DNA from 3 places in the Streptosporangium album genome. Region 1 is predicted to be linked to each of the others. Evidence: riboswitches for the same ligand, from Rfam matches in the RefSeq annotation. Region 1 holds a riboswitch; each other region holds the start of a gene.
What was found. Region 1 has a riboswitch for S-adenosylmethionine ahead of FHR32_RS25550 (FAD/NAD(P)-binding protein). Riboswitches for the same ligand answer to the same signal wherever they lie in the genome.
Positions count from the first base shown of each region.

Region 2: another riboswitch for S-adenosylmethionine. It lies ahead of FHR32_RS12565 (aminotransferase class V-fold PLP-dependent enzyme); the one in region 1 lies ahead of FHR32_RS25550 (FAD/NAD(P)-binding protein).
Region 3: another riboswitch for S-adenosylmethionine. It lies ahead of thrC (threonine synthase); the one in region 1 lies ahead of FHR32_RS25550 (FAD/NAD(P)-binding protein).

Region 1 is NZ_JACHJU010000002.1:407,827-413,895, forward strand. Features, by position in the region: tRNA gene FHR32_RS25530 (tRNA-Asn) at 1-6, shown strand, start outside; gene FHR32_RS25535 (nitric oxide synthase oxygenase) at 355-1,476, shown strand; gene FHR32_RS25540 (enoyl-CoA hydratase) at 1,764-2,537, shown strand; gene FHR32_RS46130 (DUF402 domain-containing protein) at 2,565-3,065, opposite strand; SAM riboswitch class IV at 3,118-3,230, shown strand; gene FHR32_RS25550 (FAD/NAD(P)-binding protein) at 3,359-5,113, shown strand; gene FHR32_RS25555 (ABC transporter substrate-binding protein) at 5,141-6,069, shown strand, end outside.
Region 2 is NZ_JACHJU010000001.1:2,657,278-2,663,346, forward strand. Features, by position in the region: gene FHR32_RS12555 (cytochrome P450) at 1-550, opposite strand, end outside; gene FHR32_RS12560 (TerC family protein) at 754-1,539, opposite strand; SAM riboswitch class IV at 1,668-1,783, shown strand; gene FHR32_RS12565 (aminotransferase class V-fold PLP-dependent enzyme) at 1,846-3,189, shown strand; gene FHR32_RS12570 (NADH-quinone oxidoreductase subunit D) at 3,208-4,404, shown strand; gene FHR32_RS12575 (acyltransferase family protein) at 4,437-5,564, shown strand; gene FHR32_RS12580 (DUF3180 domain-containing protein) at 5,657-6,069, opposite strand, start outside.
Region 3 is NZ_JACHJU010000001.1:2,425,306-2,431,374, forward strand. Features, by position in the region: gene groL (chaperonin GroEL) at 1-912, opposite strand, end outside; gene FHR32_RS11445 (cold-shock protein) at 1,253-1,453, opposite strand; gene FHR32_RS11450 (MoaD/ThiS family protein) at 1,771-2,046, opposite strand; gene thrC (threonine synthase) at 2,070-3,335, opposite strand; SAM riboswitch class I at 3,350-3,490, opposite strand; gene FHR32_RS11460 (S1 family peptidase) at 3,876-5,390, opposite strand; gene FHR32_RS11465 (S1 family peptidase) at 5,635-6,069, opposite strand, start outside.

The sequences.
Region 1 (6,069 bases):
CGGGAGCAACATTCGAAGGCCCTGGGAGTCAAGCTCCCGGGGCCTTCGCTCTTTTACGCCCTGATTTGGCAGACAAATCATCTTCCGTAATAGAAGATGACAGGCGCCGCGTCATGCGACCCCAGTCGGCGAGGATGACACGGCTGCCGCGGAACAACAGCGATCGCAGTGGGGCAAGGGCCACTGCACACAGGGCACCGCGCCGCCCGGAACGGCCGCCGTGCCCGTGAGCCACACATTGGTGGTTGTTCTGTGCTGACCTGGCGGAGGTCCCGGCGCCGTGCACCGGATCTGGTCCACGATGCCCAACGATCGGTATCCACGTTCTTGAAGACGAAGGGGCATGTTCCGGCCGTGCAAGAAACCGACATCGCGACGGCCGTGGACTTTCTGAGGTTGTTCCATGCCGAGAACCCGGTCGCGGGGCCGGTGAAACCCCGCCTGCGCGAGGTGCGGGCCGAGATCTACAGGACGGGGACCTACACGCACACCCCCGAGGAACTCGCCTTCGGCGCCCGGGTGGCCTGGCGCAACAGCTCCCGGTGCATCGGGCGGCTCTACTGGCAGTCGCTGCGGGTGCGCGACCGGCGGTGGGTGAACACGGCCGAGGGTGTGGCCGTGGAGTGCGTCAACCACCTGAGGGAGGCGGCGCCCAGCCGCAGGATCCGGCCGACGATCACGGTGTTCGCCCCGGACCGGCCGGGCCTGCCGGGGCCGAGGATCTGGAACGAGCAGCTGATCCGGTACGCCGGGTACGCGATGGACGACGGGTCCGTCGTCGGCGACCCCCGGTATGTGGACTTCACCACGATGGCATGCAAGCTCGGCTGGCCCGGAGGGCCGGGCACGCCCTTCGACGTCCTGCCGCTGTTCATCTCGGTGGGGGACGGGCGGCCGCTGATGTCCACGGTGCCCGGCGACGCCGTACTGGAGGTGCCGCTGTCCCACCCCTCCCACCCGTGGTTCGAAGAGCTCGGGCTGCGCTGGCACGCCGTACCGGCCATCTCCAACATGTGCCTGGAGATCGGTGGGATCCACTACGGGGCGGCACCGTTCAACGGCTGGTACATGGGCACCGAGATCGGCGCACGCAACCTCGCCGACACCGATCGCTACGACCTCATGCCGGCCGTCGCCCGCCGGCTGGGGCTGGACACCGCCAACGACCGCTCGCTCTGGCGCGACCAGGCCCTGCTGGAGATCAACATGGCTGTCCTGCACTCCTTCGAGCGGGCGGGGGTGACGATGACCGACCACCACACCGAGTCCGGCAGGTTCCTGACCCATCTGAAGCGCGAGGAGAACGCCGGCCGGGTCTGCCCGGCCGAGTGGAGCTGGATCGTGCCACCGATGTCGGGTTCCGCGACGCCGGTCTTCCACCGCTACTACGACGAGGCCGAGCTCTCGCCGAACTTCGTCCACCACCCCGACGCCCTGGAACGGGGACTCGGTCACGGAACGGTGCCGGGGCGGTAGTTCCGGCGGAACAGGACGGGACGCACTCGCGGGGATCCCCCTCGGGGTTCCGCCGTGCCGTGCCGTACGACGCCGGTGAGGCCGTACGGCACGGTACGGGACCGGTCCGGGAGGCGCGGGCGGTCAACTGGCCGTTCCGCCCGTCCGGGGGCGCCGTCCGCCCGGGACAGGCACGGAGTCGCCGGCGGGAGCCTGAACGGCTCCCCGGGCCCGCTCGCACGACGCTCTCGCCGGGAGAGGAGAAGGTATAGAACGATATTCTGCAGAACTCAGGGAAGAGGTGCGGAATGGTGGATCTGGTGCCGGCGTCGATCGAGCAGGGCGTGCTGACGCTGACGTTCAACCGGCCGGACCGGCTCAACGCCTGGACCGACGCGATGGGACGGCGATACTTCGACCGGCTCGCGGAGGCCGAACGGGACCCGGAAGTCCGGGTGATCGTCGTGACCGGTGCGGGGAGGGGCTTCTGTGCCGGCGCCGACTTCCAGACTCTCAACGCCATCCAGGACGGCTCTTATGAGGGGGAACCGGACAGGCGTCCCCCCACCTTCCCGACCACGATCGGCAAGCCGGTCATCGCGGCCGTCAACGGCGCCTGCGCCGGGCTCGGCATGGTGCACGCCCTGGTCTGCGACCTGGTCTTCACCGCGGCGGAGGCCAAGTGGACGACCGCCTTCGCCCGCCGCGGCCTGATCGCCGAGTACGGCCTGTCGTGGATCCTGCCCCGGCTCGCCGGCCAGGCGCGGGCCATGGACCTGCTGCTGTCCGGCCGCACGTTCACCGGTGCGGAGGCCTACGAGCTCGGCCTGGTCAACCGGTCGGTCCCCGGTGAGAGCCTGCTGGAGGAGACCGTGACCTACGCCCGAGAGCTGGCGACACACAGCTCGCCGGCGTCGATGGCCGTGATCAAGCGCCAGGTGTGGGGCGACGGGAGCCGGACCCTGGAGTCGGCGGAGTCCGCCGCCGTGCGCCTGATGGCCGAGTCCTTCACCCGCCCCGACTTCGCCGAGGGGGTGGCCAGTTTCGTCGAGCGCCGAGCCCCCGGCTTCCCGCCGTTGTAGGGCGTCGCCGTACGGCGGGCGGGGCGGTCAGGTCACCTGAGAGAGCCAGTGGGGGGCGGTGCTGAAGGGGGCGGTGCCCGTGGTGACGGCCTCCATGAGCAGGCCGGCCGTGGCGCGGGCGGTCTCGATGACGTCGGGGGGATAGGCGTAGCGGATCTGGTGCTCCGCGAACTCGTCCTCGTCGTCGAGGATGATCCGGCCGTCGCGCATGCGGATCACGTCCAGGTCGAGGTCGACCATGGTCACCTGGCCGTCGCTCCACTGGGGCACCGTGGAGATGTCGCAGTAGATCTCGGCCTTGTGCGGCGCGGCGTTGAAGGAGGCCGTCCACCAGGCGTCGCGGGGGAAGAGCATCACGAACGCGTGCTGCCAGGTGATCGGTGGCGCGATGCCCTTGCTGGCGCTGGCGCCGGCCAGGCACCCCGTCCAGACGCCGTGGTCGTCCTCGCCGAGGAGCAGGGCCCGGTGGTTCCAGTGCAGTGAGCCGTCGTACTTCCGATAGACCACATTCACCATCTCATGCGACATCCCTCGACAATAAGGCTTGACAGGTATTTATGTATTTCCTACCTTCTAACTAGGTTAAGAGTGTCAGTGCAAAGACCCGGCTAACTGACCGGCAACCCTCGCGCCGCGGCGGGGTGCCCCCGGGGAAGACCTGGCGGCACGGTGGGCGTGCCGCAAGCGCGGACCCCCCAACGGGTCACCGAGGCATGCCTGGGAGCAGTACATGTCCGAGATCACACTGAACTACGCCGCCGTATGAGACAGCCGGCCGATCGGCGCGGGACGCACCCCGCGCCGCAGGGTGAGGAGATCGCATGAGTGCCTCCATCGCCGTCGTCGGCGCAGGGCCGACCGGCACCTGCCTGGTGGAGCGGATCTGCGCCAACGCCGCCGACCTGCTCGACTGGCCGTCACTGGACATCCACGTGATCGACCCCTACCCGCCGGGCGGCGGGCGGGTCTGGCGCGCCGAGCAGCCCGAACTGCTCTGGATGAACTCCACCGCGGCCGACGTGACGCTGTTCACCGACGCGTCGGTCCAGTGCCGGGGCCCGATCCGCCCCGGCCCGTCGCTGGCCGAGTGGCTCGGCGGCGACCCCGGCGGATTCGCCTCCCGGCGGGTCCAGAACGCCTACCTCTCGCACGTCTTCCAGCACGCGGTCACCACCGCTCCCCGCGGCGTCCGGGTCCACGTCCACGCCACCCGCGCGCTGGACCTCGCCGACGTCCCCGGCGGGCAGGCGGTGAGGCTGGAGGACGGCCGGACGATCGAGGTGGACGCGGTGATCCTGGCCCAGGGGCACGGCGACGTGACCCCGACCGGGCAGGAGCGGGCGCTGGCGGGCCTGGCGGAGGCCGACGGGCTGCGCTACCTGCCCACCGGTTACACCGCCGACCTCGACCTGGACCAGGTGCCCGGCGGCGAGCCGGTGATCGTGCGGGGCATGGGGCTGGCCTCCGTCGACCTGACGGTGCTGCTCACCTCGGGCCGCGGCGGCCGCTTCATCCGTGAGTACGACGGGGAGCTGGTCTACCTGCCCAGCGGCCGGGAGCCGCTGCTTCAGCTGGGATCGCGCCGCGGCGTGCCGTACCACGCGAAGACCGGATACCCGTTCCGGGGCGCGCGCCCGCCGGTCCCGCGCTTCCTCACCGCGGCGGCGCTGGGCGAGGGGCCGTGGAACTTCCGCCGGGACGTGTGGCCGCTGGTCGCCAAGGAACTGGCCTTCGCGTACTACCACGAGCTCATCACCGCCCACCCGAGACGGTCCCGGATGGGCTGGCCGGAGTTCGAGGAGGCATACGCGGCCGAGGAGTGGCGCAGCGCCGGGATGCGGGCCCTGATCCGCAGGGCCGTACCACGGCATCTGGACCGGCTGGACTTCGACCGGCTGGACCGTCCGCTGGAGCGCATGCGGTTCGGCGACTCCGCGGGGCTGCGCAGGTGGATGAACGGCTACCTGGGCGCCGACCTGCAGCGACGCTCCGACCCCGCGCACAGCGCCGACCACGCCATGATCCTCGGGCTGCTGTCCGTCCACGGCGTCCTCGCCGAGCTGGGCGTCTCCGACCCGTGGTTCCACGGCTTCTTCAGCTACGTCGCCAGCGGCCCGCCCGGCCCTCGGCTGGAGGAGCTGCGGGCCCTCGCCGGGGCGGGGGTGGTCACCTTCCTCGGCGCGGACCTGAGGGTCGAGCACCGTGACCGGCGATGGTGGGCGCACAGTCCCACCGTCCCCGGCGGGATGGCGGCCCGGACCCTGATCGAGGCCCGGCTGCCCGCGCCCAGTGTGAGCCGGGCCACCGACCCGCTGATCTCCGCGCTCCGGGACCGGGGAGAGGCCGATGAGGACTCAGGGCTGCTGAAGGTACGGCCCGCCGACCGGCGCCTGCTGGACCGGTCGGACACCCCCCACCCCCGCAGGTTCGCCTTCGGACCGTGGGTCGTCGGCGGCCGGGCCACCGGCGGATTCGCCCGGCCCGGTCTCGACGCCCCGCTTTTCCGGCACGCCGACGCGCTCGCCCGGATCGTGCTGTCCGAGGCCGTCGCCACCCCGATCAGACATGTCGCCTGAGTCATCTGAGCCGTTGAGGAGAAGAGCGTGAAAGCGAGATGGGGCGTCCTGACGCTGGCCGGAGCACTGGCACTCACGGCGTGCGGAGCCCAGACGCAGGCCCCGGCGGCCGCGGTGGGCGGTAGCGGAGGCGACGGCGGGTCGCTGACCTGGGCGGTGGAGACGCAGCCCATCACGTTCAACCCCCAGCAGTGGGGCCAGAACAAGGCCCGCCTGCTGGTGCACAACCAGTTCGACTCGTTGATCGCCCGTGGGAGGAACGGCGAGTTCCTGCCGTGGCTGGCCACCTCCTGGGAGGTCTCCAAGGACGGCCTGACCTACACCTTCAAGCTCCGCGACGACGTCACCTTCCACGACGGGGAGAAGTTCGACGCGGCGTCGGTGAAGGCCAACCTCGACCAGTTCCTCGTGCCGGGCTACAACGCGGCGGTGGCCGCCATCCAGCTCCGCAACTTCGGCAGGGCCGAGGCGACCGGCACGCACACCCTCAAGGTCACGCTGAAGGCGCCGGACGGGCTGTTCCTGGACTTCCTCTCCTCGCCCTACGCCGGCCAGGTCTCCCCGAAGTCGCTGAAGAACGCCAAGGACCTCAAGGCCGGCGGTGTCGACGTCGTCGGCACCGGGCCGTTCATCCTTGACCGGTTCACGCCGGGCCAGGAGGTCCACTACCGGCGCAACCCGAACTACGACTGGCCGCCCACGGGCTCGGCCCACCAGGGCCCGGCATACCTGTCGGAGGTGACCTACCGCTTCCTGCCCGAGGCGGCGGTCCGGGTCGGCGCGCTCACCTCGGGCCAGGTCCAGGTGATCGAGGGCGTGCCCGCCACCGAGATCGGTCTCATCAAGGCCGACCCCCGGCTGAGGCTTGAGACGAGCCTCAACTCCGGCAGCGCCTTCTCCTACTACTTCAACGTCTCCCACGCCCCGTTCGACGACAGGCGGGTCCGCAAGGCGTT
Region 2 (6,069 bases), on a different contig from region 1:
GCTGGGCCTCGACCGAGGGGTTGAGCTCGTACATGCCGCAGATGTCGGCGGACCAGGGCCGCAGCAGGTGCCGGTCGGACTCGGGCACGCCGAGCATCTCCGCGATCACGGTCACCGGGAGCGGCTCGGCCACCTCGGCGATCAGGTCTCCCCCACCCCGCTCGACGAACCCCTCCACCAGCTCGCCGGCCATCCGGGCGACCTTGGGGCGCAGCGCCTCGACCATGCGCGGGGTGAACGCCTTGGACACCAGCCGCCGGAGCCGGGTGTGGACCGGCGGTTCGACGTCGAGCATCCCGGCTCTGACCACCCGCCAGAACGGGTCCTGGAAACCGGGGTCGTCCGGCCTGCCGAACTCGGTGTGGGTGGCCACGTGCAGGTAGGAGCGGCCGAGCCTGCGGTCGCGCAGCAGCGCGTTGACGTCGGCGTGCCGGGCGACGAGCCACTGGCCGGTCGGCTCGAAGAAGCTGACGGGCCGCCGCCGCCTCAGCTCGGCGTAGACGTCATAGGGGTGGGCGACGAATTCCGGATTCCAAGGATCAAAGTGCACGCAAACATCGTAATCACGCTGGTCGGCGATGGTGCCCCTACAGGTCGCCCAGTATCCGGCCGGCCACCGGAGGCGGCTTCACCGGCCGCTCGCTGCTGACATAGCCAAGCCTGATGTATAGGCGCATGCTGCGATATTTCTGGCCCACCTCGTCCCGCCCGACGCCAAGCCCGAAACAGGCCCCAGGCCTCCGCCATCCCCTCCTAAAGGCCTGCGAGGCCGCTCTGGGATCCGGCCTGCTGGTCCGGCTCGTAGCGCTGGTGCAGCTCGACCGGCTTCTCCCCGTCCGACTTGCCGCGCATCCGGATGTTCAGCAGCTCCACGGCCAGCGAGAACGCCATCGCGAAGTAGATGTAGCCCTTGGAGATGTGCTGCTCGAAGCCCTCGGCGATGAGCACGACGCCGATCAGCACCAGGAACGACAGGGCGAGCATCTTGATGCTCGGGTGCTTGTCCACGAAGCGGCTGATCGGGCCGGAGGCGAAGAGCATCACGATGACCGAGACGACGACGGCGGCGACCATGACGCCCAGCTCGTCGACCATGCCGACCGCGGTGATCACCGAGTCGAGGGAGAACACGACGTCCAGGACCATGATCTGGAGGATCACCGCGGTGAAGGAGGAGGCGACCCTGGCACCGGCGTGACCCGACTTGCCCTCGAGGCTGTCGTGCATCTCGAAGACGCTCTTGCCCAGCAGGAACAGCCCGCCGAAGATCAGGATGAGGTCCCGTCCCGAGATCGGATGGCCGAAGACCTCGAACAGCGGCGCTGTGAGCTTCACCACCCAGGACAGTGCCAGCAGCAGCGCCAGCCGGCTGACCAGGGCGGCGAGAAGGCCCAGCTTGCGGGCCTTGTCGCGCTGTTCCGCGGGGAGCTTGCCCGCCAGGATCGAGATGAAGATGATGTTGTCGATGCCCAGCACGATCTCCAGGCCGACAAGGGTGACGAACCCTATCCATATCTCCGGGTTGGTCACCCAATCCATCACTGACTCCCTCATTTCACCAGGCCCGTGCGGTCAATGCCTGGACGAACGGGAACCGCCGCGAGTTCCGGAACCGGCGCTTTTCCGCTTGCGATGCCCGGCCGTGCGTCGGTTATAGTTCCCACGTAGGTCATGAGTGCCAGTGACAAGCCCCGGCTCGCTGGCCGGCAACCCTCGCGTCCGCGGCGGGGTGCCCCGGGTGAGGACCTGGTCCGGCACGAGGTGTGCCGGGCAAGCGCGGGCTCCACACATCAACGCCATGGGTTGGGGTCCGATGACCTCGACAGGAGACCTGGCGTGTCCGCACTGACGATCTTCACCACCACCGCCGCCGTCGGCACCGCTCCGGCGAGCCGCGCGTCCACCACCGCCGAAGCCGCCGCGACCGCCACCCCGGCCGTCCCCGCGACCCGCACAACCGACGACCGGCGGGTCCCCGCGGTGCTCGGTGCGGACCTTGAGGTCCCCGTCAAGGGGGGCAGGCTCGTCCGCTACGCCAACCTCGACTATGCCGCCAGCGCCCCCTGTCTGGAGCCGGTCAGCGCCGCCGTCACCGCCGCGCTCCCGGCCTACTCCAGCGTCCACCGCGGTGCCGGATACGCCTCCCAGCTCACCACGGCCCGCTACGAGCAGGCCCGGCACACCGTCCGCGCCTTCGTCGGGGCCCGCCCCTGCGACTCGGTGATCTTCACCCGGAACACCACCGACGCGACCAACCTGCTGGCGCGCAGCCTGCCCGAGGGGACCACCGCCGTGGTCTTCGACACCGAGCACCATGCCTCGCTCCTGCCCTGGGCCGACACCGTACGGCTCGCGCCCCCCGCCTTCCCCGGCGAGGCCGTCCGCGCCGCAGACGAGGCACTGGGCGGGATCGACGGCCCCAAGCTGCTGGTCGTGACCGCGGCCTCCAACGTCACGGGCGAGCTCTGGCCGATCGCGGCCCTGGCCCACATCGCCCACCGCCACGGCGCCCGCATCCTCGTCGACGCCGCCCAGCTCGTCCCGCACCGTCGTCTCAACCTGACCGCGCTGGACCTGGACTACGTCGTCTTCTCCGGCCACAAGCTCTACGCCCCGTTCGGCGTCGGGGCGCTGATCGGCCGCGCCGACTGGCTGTCGGAGGCGGAGCCGTACCTGCGCGGCGGCGGCGCCGTGAAGGCCGTGGACGACGACGCCACCGAGTGGCACACCGACCCCGAGGCCCGTCACGAGGCCGGCACCCCCAACGTCCTCGGTGCCATCGCCCTGGCCGCCGCCTGCGACGCGCTGACCGCCACCGGCTGGAACGCGCTGCTCCGCGAGGAGGAGCGCCTCATCGGCCGCCTCCGTGCCGGGCTCGGCGCCGTCGAGGGCGTCCACGAGCTGGCCCTGTGGGGCCCCGACCACCCTCGCGTCGGCATCGTCTCCTTCGTGGTGGACGGCTTCACCGCCCGCGAGGTCGCCGAGGTCCTGTCCGGGACGTACGGCATCGGCGTGCGCGACGGCAAGTTCTGCGCCCACCCCTTCGTCCGCCACCTCCTCGGCGCCAAGGACGGCGGCTGCGACGACGTCACCGCCTCCGCCGTCCGCGCCTCGATCGGGATCGGCACCACCACCGAGCACGTCGACCGTCTGGTCGCCGCCCTGCGGGAGCTTGTCTCGCGGGGCTGACATGACAGCATGGGCCTTATGACCGACCGTCACGCCACAGGCGCGCCCCGGGAGATCAGCGTGGGCATCGGCGCCGGAGCCGGCGCCGTGCACGCGACGTCCGGCAAGGAGCTGGCGACCGAGGACATGGTCCTCAACATCGGGCCGCAGCACCCGTCCACGCACGGGGTGCTGCGGCTACGCCTCACGCTGGACGGAGAGCGGATCAGCGCGGCCGAACCGATCGTGGGCTACATGCACCGCGGCGCGGAGAAGCTCTTCGAGGTGCGTGACTACCGGCAGATCATCGTGCTGGCCAACCGGCACGACTGGCTGTCGGCCTTCGCCAACGAGCTGGGCGTGGTGCTCGCGGTGGAGCGGATGCTCGGCATGGAGGTGCCGGTCCGGGCAGTCTGGATGCGCACGCTCATGGCCGAGCTCAACCGGGTGCTCAGCCATCTGATGTTCCTCGGCTCCTACCCGCTGGAGCTCGGCGCGATCACCCCGGTCTTCTACGCGTTCCGTGAGCGCGAGACCCTCCAGGCCGTGATGGAGGAGATCTCCGGCGGGCGGATGCACTACATGTTCAACCGGGTCGGCGGCCTCAAGGAGGACGTGCCCGAAGGGTGGACGGACCGTGCCTCGCGCGCCGTCGCGGACGTGCGGCGGCGGCTGCCCGACATCGAGAACCTGATCGCCGGGAACGAGATCTTCCTGGCCCGCACGCTCGGGGTGGGCGTGCTGGGCCGCGAGACGATCATGCAGTACGGCGTGAGCGGCCCGATCGCCCGCGCCTCCGGGGTGGACTTCGACCTGCGCAGGGACGAGCCCTACCTCGCCTACGGCGAGCTGCCGGTCCGGGTCGTCACCCGGTCGGCCGGAGACTGCAACGCCCGGTTCGAGGTGCTGCTGGAGCAGGTGAAGGTCTCCCTGGACCTGGCCGACGCCTGCCTGGCACGGCTCAGGGAGCTGCCGCAGGGGCCGATCAACCAGCGCCTGCCCAAGGTGCTCAAGGTCCCCGAGGGACACACCTACGCCTGGACCGAGAACCCGCTCGGCATCAACGGCTACTACCTGGTCTCCCGCGGCGAGAAGACGCCGTGGCGGATGAAGCTCCGCTCGGCCTCCTACAACAACGTCCAGGTGCTGCGCGAGATGCTCCCGGGCAACCTGCTGGCCGACATGGTCGCCATCCTCGGGTCGATGTTCTTCGTCGTGGGCGACATCGACAAGTAGCGGAAGCGGGCGGCAAGGCACATCATGGCCGCATGGGCGGACACGACGATGCGGCGGCTCCCCCGGTGACGTCCGGGCCGCCGCGGGACCGATACGTCGACTGGCTCCGGGCGTTCAGCCTGATCGTCGTGGTCGTCTGGCACTGGGCGTTCACCATCCTGCAGTGGGGACCGGACGGCCCCTCGCCGACGAGCCCGCTGGGCTTCACCTCGGGACTGTGGATCCTGACCTGGCTGCTCCAGGTGCTGCCGCTCTTCTTCTACGTGGGTGGATACGTCCACCTGCTGTCGTGGAACCGCGCGTGCGAGCGCGGGGTCGGCCTCGGCACCTTCGTGTGGCGGCGTATCCGCGGTCTCGCGATCCCGGCACTGGTGCTGGCCGGGACCTGGATCGTTCTGGGCGCGATCGTGACGTGGGCGTTCGGGATCGAGTGGATGGACCGAGTCGTCCTCCTCGTCATCAGTCCGCTCTGGTTCATCGGCGTCTATCTCGTGCTGATCGCCCTGCTCCCGCTCGCGCTCTGGCTGCACCGGCGCTACGACGTGCTGGCGCTGATCTGGCTCGCCGGGGCCGCCCTGGTGGTCGACGTGCTGCGGCTGCGCTACGGCTACGAGGCCGTGGGCTGGCTCAACATGATCATTGTCTGGGGGCTGGCCCACCAGGCGGGCTTCTTCTACGCCAGGGTGGTGGCGCTCCCCCGCCGGTTCGACGTCGCCATCCTGTGGACCGGGCTGTTCGCGCTGTTCGGCCTGGTCTACTCGGGCATCTACCCGGGCTCGATGGTGGGCGTTCCCGGCGACAAGCTCTCCAACATGGCGCCGCCGACCTTCGTCATCGTGGCCCTGCTGATCTTCCAGATCGGCCTGGTGGAGGTGGTGCGGCCCTCCATGGAGCGCCTGCTGGAACATCCGAGATGGCAGCGCGTGAACGAGACGGTCAACAGGTTCGCGCTGCCGCTGTTCCTGTTCCACACGACCGGCATGGCGATCTGGGTGGCGCTGACCTGGTGGCTGTCCGGCAGCCCCACCGGACGGGGGTCGCCACCTGACCTGTTCTGGTGGCTGGAGCGGCCGCTTGCCGTCGGCGGCGCGCTGGTGTGCACGCTCCCGGTCATCATGCTGTTCGGCCGGCGACGTAAGACGGACAGGACGCGGGCCTAGACTCCGCTGGGCGCCCGGCCCTGCTCGGCCAGCCGGCCCGAGCAGGGATGGACCACGGCGTACCGGCACGGCTGATCACGTGGGGAACGGGGTTAACGGTCCTCTTCGGGGTCCTTCGGGACCTTGCAGCAGTGCTCCAGATAGAGGGCGGCGCCGACCAGCACCACACAGCCGAGGAACGAGCCTCCGGTGATGAGGAAGTCGCGCTGGGGCACGCTCTGCTCCAGCAGGTCGACGGTGTAGAGGGCGAACCCGGCGAAGACGCCGCCGAAGGCCGCCCCGCCGTACGCGGAGGCCTTGGCGAGGGCGGCGAGCCGGGCCACGGCCAGCGGCTCGACGGGCTCGGTGTCCCCCTTGCGCTCGATCCTGGCCTTCGTCATCCACCCGCTGTAGATCTCGCCGACCGCCAGCAGGAGCACCGTGGGGATCGCGGTCCACGGCACGGTCGGCAGGGATGAGTAGAGGGGTTTCAGGAGAGCCCAGGTGATGACCGCGAACAGGACGA
Region 3 (6,069 bases), on a different contig from region 1:
GAGGTCCTCGCTGATGACCTGGGCACCGGTCAGGATGGCGATGTCGCCCAGCATGGCCTTGCGGCGGTCACCGAAGCCCGGGGCCTTGACGGCGACCGAGCGGAAGAGGCCGCGGATCTTGTTGACGACCAGGGTCGCCAGGGCCTCGCCCTCGATGTCCTCGGCGATGATCAGCAGCGGCTTGCCGGCCTGCACGACCTTGTCGAGGACCGGGAGCAGGTCCTTGTTGGCGGAGATCTTCGAGTTGACCACGAGGATGTAGGCGTCGTCGAGGACGGCCTCCATGCGCTCCGGGTCGGTGACGAAGTAGGGCGAGATGTAGCCCTTGTCGAAGCGCATGCCCTCGGTGAGCTCAAGCTCCAGGCCGAAGGTGTTGCTCTCCTCGACGGTGATGACGCCTTCCTTGCCGACCTTGTCCATCGCCTCGGCGATCATCTCGCCGATCTGCGGGTCGCCCGCGGAGATGGAGGCGGTGGAGGCGATCTGCGCCTTCGTCTCCACGTCCTTGGCCAGCTTGGAGAGCTCCTCAGAGACGCGCTCGACGGCGGCCTCGATGCCCTTCTTCAGGGACATCGGGTTGGCACCGGCGGCCACGTTGCGGAGGCCCTCACGCACAAGAGCCTGGGCGAGCACGGTGGCGGTGGTGGTGCCGTCGCCCGCGACGTCGTCGGTCTTCTTGGCGACTTCCTTGACGAGCTCCGCCCCGATCTTCTCCCACGGGTCCTCGAGCTCGATCTCCTTGGCGATGGAGACACCGTCGTTGGTGATCGTGGGGGCGCCCCACTTCTTCTCCAGAACGACGTTACGGCCCTTGGGGCCGAGGGTCACCTTGACGGCGTCCGCGAGCTGGTTCATACCGCGCTCGAGACCGCGCCGGGCGTCCTCGTCAAACGCGATCATTTTGGCTGCCATACGGCTAGACCTCCCAAACGCAGGGTGGCTTGCACCGGATCGAGCCGACGCCCGCGACGGCATGTGAACCCGCGACTCCGTTCGGCGGGTCCCATCGTCTCGATCCAGGGTTGGCACTCTCCAACAGGGAGTGCCAACGAACTGTTTAGCACTCTACCCTGCCGAGTGCAAGCGACGTCGCGCTGACCTGCACCCAGCTTAGAGGGCGGGCACAGATTCACAGCGAAGGCCCGACCCGCCGTTGGGGCGGCGAGCCGGGTCGACATGCGGGAAGGTCCGCGCGGACTGCGCTGCCACGGGATCTACCGGCATTTCCCGACGAATGGACGGAACGGCTGCGTCAGACCGCCCGGACGGATTCCGCCTGGGGGCCCTTCTGACCCTGGGTGACCTCGAACTCGACCCGCTGGCCCTGTTCGAGCGCACGGTAGCCATCCATCATGATCGCGGAGTAATGGACGAACACATCCTTACCACCGTCGACCGCGATGAAGCCGTAGCCCTTGTCCGCGTTGAACCATTTGACGGTGCCCTGCGCCACTTCCGACTCCTCTTACTGGACTTGAGGACATCGCCCATTCCTCTCGCGAAGTCCTCAATCTTCGAGGCATAGACATCGCCTACGTCGATCGTTCTCGACCATACCTGTGGGACACGGTGGGGCAACAGAGTCAATCGACAGACCGCTGCTTTACGCGCGCATTCATGAGCGGAGCCATGTTTTGCCGAGCGTTTGTTTAGTTAAAAAATAAATCATACTCACCGGCCCCACAGGGGGTCTCACGTCACATAACGCGACACCCGCACACGGCCGGGCCGCGTGCGGGTGTCGTGGAGAAGCGGTGGGGATGCCGCGGATCAGCCTCCGGCGACCGCCGGAATGATGGAGACCTGAACGCCGGACGGCGTGGCCGTGTCAAGGTTCTCCGCAAAACGGACGTCCTCATCCCCGACATAGACATTGACAAAACGCCGGATCTTGCCCGTTTCGTCGAGGATGCGAGCGCCGATGCCCGGGAAGTCGGCGTCGAGCCTATGCAGAACCTCGCGCAGCGTCGCCCCTTCTCCACTCACCTCCGAGGAGCCATCGGCGTAAGTCCGGAGAATCGTCGGAATCCGCACAGAAACGCTCATATTTCAGTACCTTTCATGAATTTCTAGGCGATAGCCGTACGGAATGCGTCGAGAGACGGGCGGATGACGGCGGTGGGACGCGCCTGGTCCGCCACCGCGTCGAGGGTCTTGAGACCGTCGCCGGTGTTGAGCACCACGGTCTCGGCGTCGGGGTCGATCTGCCCCGAGGCGACCAGCTTGCGCAGCACGCCGACGGTGACCCCGCCCGCGGTCTCGGCGAAGATCCCCTCGGTCCTGGCCAGCAGCCGGATCGCGTCGACGATCTCGGCGTCGGTGACGTCCTCCACCGCGCCGCCGGTGCGCCGGGCGATGTCCAGCACGTAGGGGCCGTCCGCCGGGTTCCCGATCGCCAGCGACTTGGCGATGGTGGCGGGCTTCACCGGGCGGATCACGTCGTGGCCGGCCTTGTAGGCGGCGGAGACCGGGGAGCACCCCTCGGCCTGGGCGCCGAAGATCTTGTACGGCTTCTCCTCGACGAGGCCGAGCGCGATCAGCTCCTTGAAGGCCTTGTCGATCTTCGTGAGCTGGGAGCCGGACGCGACCGGGATGACGATCTGGTCGGGGATCCGCCAGCCGAGCTGCTCGGCGATCTCGTAGGCCAGGGTCTTGGAGCCCTCGGCGTAGTAGGGCCGGAGGTTGACGTTGACGAAGCCCCACTTGTCGCCCAGTTCGTCCCCGATGAGCTCGGAGCAGAAGCGGTTGACGTCGTCGTAGGTGCCCTCGATGCCGATCAGCCTGCCGCCGTACACCGACGCCATGACGATCTTGGCCTGCTCCAGGTCCGAGGGGATGAACACGCAGGCGTCCAGCCCTGCCCGGGCGGCGGCGGCGGTCACCGCGCCGGCCAGGTTGCCGGTGGAGGAGCAGGACAGGGTGTGGAAGCCGAAGTTCCTGGCCGCCTCGACGGCGATGGCCACCACACGGTCCTTGAAGGAGTGCGTGGGGTTGCCGGAGTCGTCCTTGACGTGCAGCGAGCGCAGGCCCAGCTCGCGCGCGAGGTTGCCGGCGTCGACGAGCTTGGTCCAGCCGGGGTTCATGTTGGGCTTGGCGGCCACGTCCGCCGGGACGGGCAGCAGGGAGCGGTAACGCCAGATGTTGGCCGGCCCCTCGGCGATCTGCTCACGGGTCACGCGCCCGAAGTCATAGGCGATCTCCAGGGGCCCGAAACACTCGATACAGGCGAAGTCGGGACCGAGGTCGTAGCGGGCACCGCACTCGCGACAGGACAGAGCCACGGCGGGGCCGAAGTCGATCGAGGTGGTGGGGGTTTCAGTGCTTGCGAGCGCCATGAAGCGAGGCCTTTCCCTCATCTTCGTCTGCGACCACCCTGGCCACAGACCGGAATTGGCACCTGTCCCGGCCGACCTCGTCAGATCACGAGTCTGGAACCGGGAGGGTTGCCGGGGCTTCGCAGGGCCGGTCCCTCCACCCCTCTGGATGAGCAAATATTCAGTTAGGACCTGACGAGCAGGTCTTACGCACTCTACCTCGCCTCCCCGCCGTCCTGACCAGATGTCTCACCCTTCGAGATGTGACGTGTTACCTGCCGGACAGTCTCGCCAGGGTCGCAGGCCGTGAAACGCACCGCCCGCACCCCTTCACCTCGTACGGCCGGCCGGACCGTCACCGTGGTCATCCTGCTCACCCCGGCCGAGAGCGCCTCCCTCCCGCATACGCGAGCCTGCGCTGTCCCCTGACGGCCGAGGAGCGCAGAGAGCTCCGCGCCGGGTGGGTGATCGTCGGCCGACCACCCACTTGGCGCGGAGCTCCGTCCTTCTTGTCCGCACCTCCGAGTGATCCACAGGTGCGGTCAAAACGGCCCGGCCGGGCTACGGCGCGCTGTATCCCAGGGTGTAGGTGCCGGAGCCGCTGTAGGCGGCCACGAGGTAGCGGTAGTAGCCGGCGGTGCCGGTGTAGCTGATCTTCTCGTTGGGGGTCGGGCCGTTGGAGGTGGCGACGGTGGCCCAGGTCCGGCCGTTCCACTTCTGCAGGTAGAGGTCGAAGTCGGTGCCGACGGGGCCGTTCAGGCAGCCGGAGTGAACACCGCCGGCGATCGACCGGTAGTACAGGTTGTTCGGCTGATAGGCGGATCGGCCGCTGGTCAGGGCGCCGGTGACGGTCTTGGAGTAGCCGGTACAGGTGACGCCGGTCGGCGGGGTTGGCGGCGTCGGCGGAGTGACGCCGCCGCTGGTCACCAGGGTCAGGCCGTAGGTGGTGAGGATCGGGCCGACCGGCTGGAAGTAGGTGGTGCCACCCGAGGTGCAGTCGCCGGAGCCACCGGAGGTGACCCCCTGGGCCTGGTCGACGGAGATGAAGGAGCCACCGGAGTCACCTGGTTCGGCGCAGACGTTGGTCCGGGTCAGTCCGGAGATGGTGCCCTGCGGATAGGTCACGCTGGTGTTCTGCTGCTGGATGGTGCCGCAGTGCCAGCCGGTGGTCGAACCGGACCGGCAGACCGACGCCCCTTCGATGGCCACAGTGGAGCCGGCGACGTTCACCGTGCCGCCCGTGCCGTTCTTCACCGATGGTTTGGGCGTCCAGTTGCCGTTCACCGCGACCCAGGAGAAGTCGTTGCCCGGGAAGATCGACGCCTGGAAGACTCCCTGGGCGACCTGGTTGACGCCGGCCGTGGTGTCACCCGCCTTACCGCAGTGGCCGGCGCTGACGAAGCCGTTCTGGGTCCCCTTCGTCACCGAGAAACCGATCGAGCATCGTTCCGTGTCGCCGATGTAGTAAGCGTCGCCTCCCACCAGATCGAAGAGGGGCTGGGGTCGCTCATTGGACGACACCACCAGCACCGCGACCGGGTTCAGCTCGGCGGCCTCGATGACGGACTCGGTTGCCGCAGGCGTCTCGGACAGGATGACGACCTTGTTGATTTTCACGTCGATGTAGCGCACCCGCCCGTTGGGGTGAGCGGACAGCGCCGCGTTGACCTCTTTGGCCGTGTCGTTGAGTTGCGCCAGCGACCGGCTGACGACCTCGGCTCGGGCCCCCAGAGCGACGATCCGGGGAACGTCCTCTTGGCTGGTGGTGGCGACCACGAGGGACTGCGCGAGGTCTCCCGCGAACCAGGAGCCGCCAAAACGGTCACCGAGTCTTCTGCGGAGTTCCGCCGCGGTGGGTGTCAGGCGGATCTCGTTGAGCAGGCGGGTCTGGGCCTGCTTCCTGGTGAGGTGGAGATCACGCTGGAGCGCCTCCAGCATGCCCGGCGGCGGCTTGCGCGCGGCCGCAGCGGCCGCGGTATCCGTTGTCAGGGAGTAGGCGGCGGCCGGAGCGGCCGCCGCTGTCAGAGCGGCGATCGCCAGAACGCATCCCATGACGGCGGTGTATCTGCGGGGCATCGGTCTCTCCTCGACCTCGGCTTTCGAAGCAAGAGGGGGGAGAGCGCCTCGTATCACACGTTGATCATGCGATACGGGCACCATCACCTTAATCCAGCTGTTGCCGATCAAGGCCGCAAAAACCACACGCCACGCGGACAACGATTCCCCGCCAAACCCACCGGGGTGCAGACCGCGGACACTGCCGTCGCGGCTGGGTCAGGAAACGACCGGTGCGGCGGGGAGGATGTGGAACCCGCACAGCTCACGCCGCCTTGTGCCCCAGGCTGTAAGGGCCGGAGCCGCTGGCGGCGGTCACACGGTAGCGGTAGAAGCCGGCCGTACCGGTGTAGGTGATCTTCTCGTCGGGATAGGGGCTGTCGGCGGTGGCGACGGTGACCCAGCTCCGGCCGTTCCACTTCTGCAGATAGAGATCGAAATCAGTGACATCGGTGGCGTCCAGGCAGGCGGAGTGGACGCTCCTGGTAATCGTTGTGTAGTAACGGTCGTTCGGCTGATTGACCGACTTGCCCGCGGTCAGCGTGCCGGTGATGGTGTTCGGGTAGCCGGTGCACGGGTTCGCGCCCGTGATCGGCGGGTTGGGGATGACCGTCAGGGTCAGGCCGTAGGCCGAGAGGATCGGGTTGACCGGCTGGAAGTAGGTGACTCCCCCCGCGCTGCAGTCGCCGGAGCCGCCGGA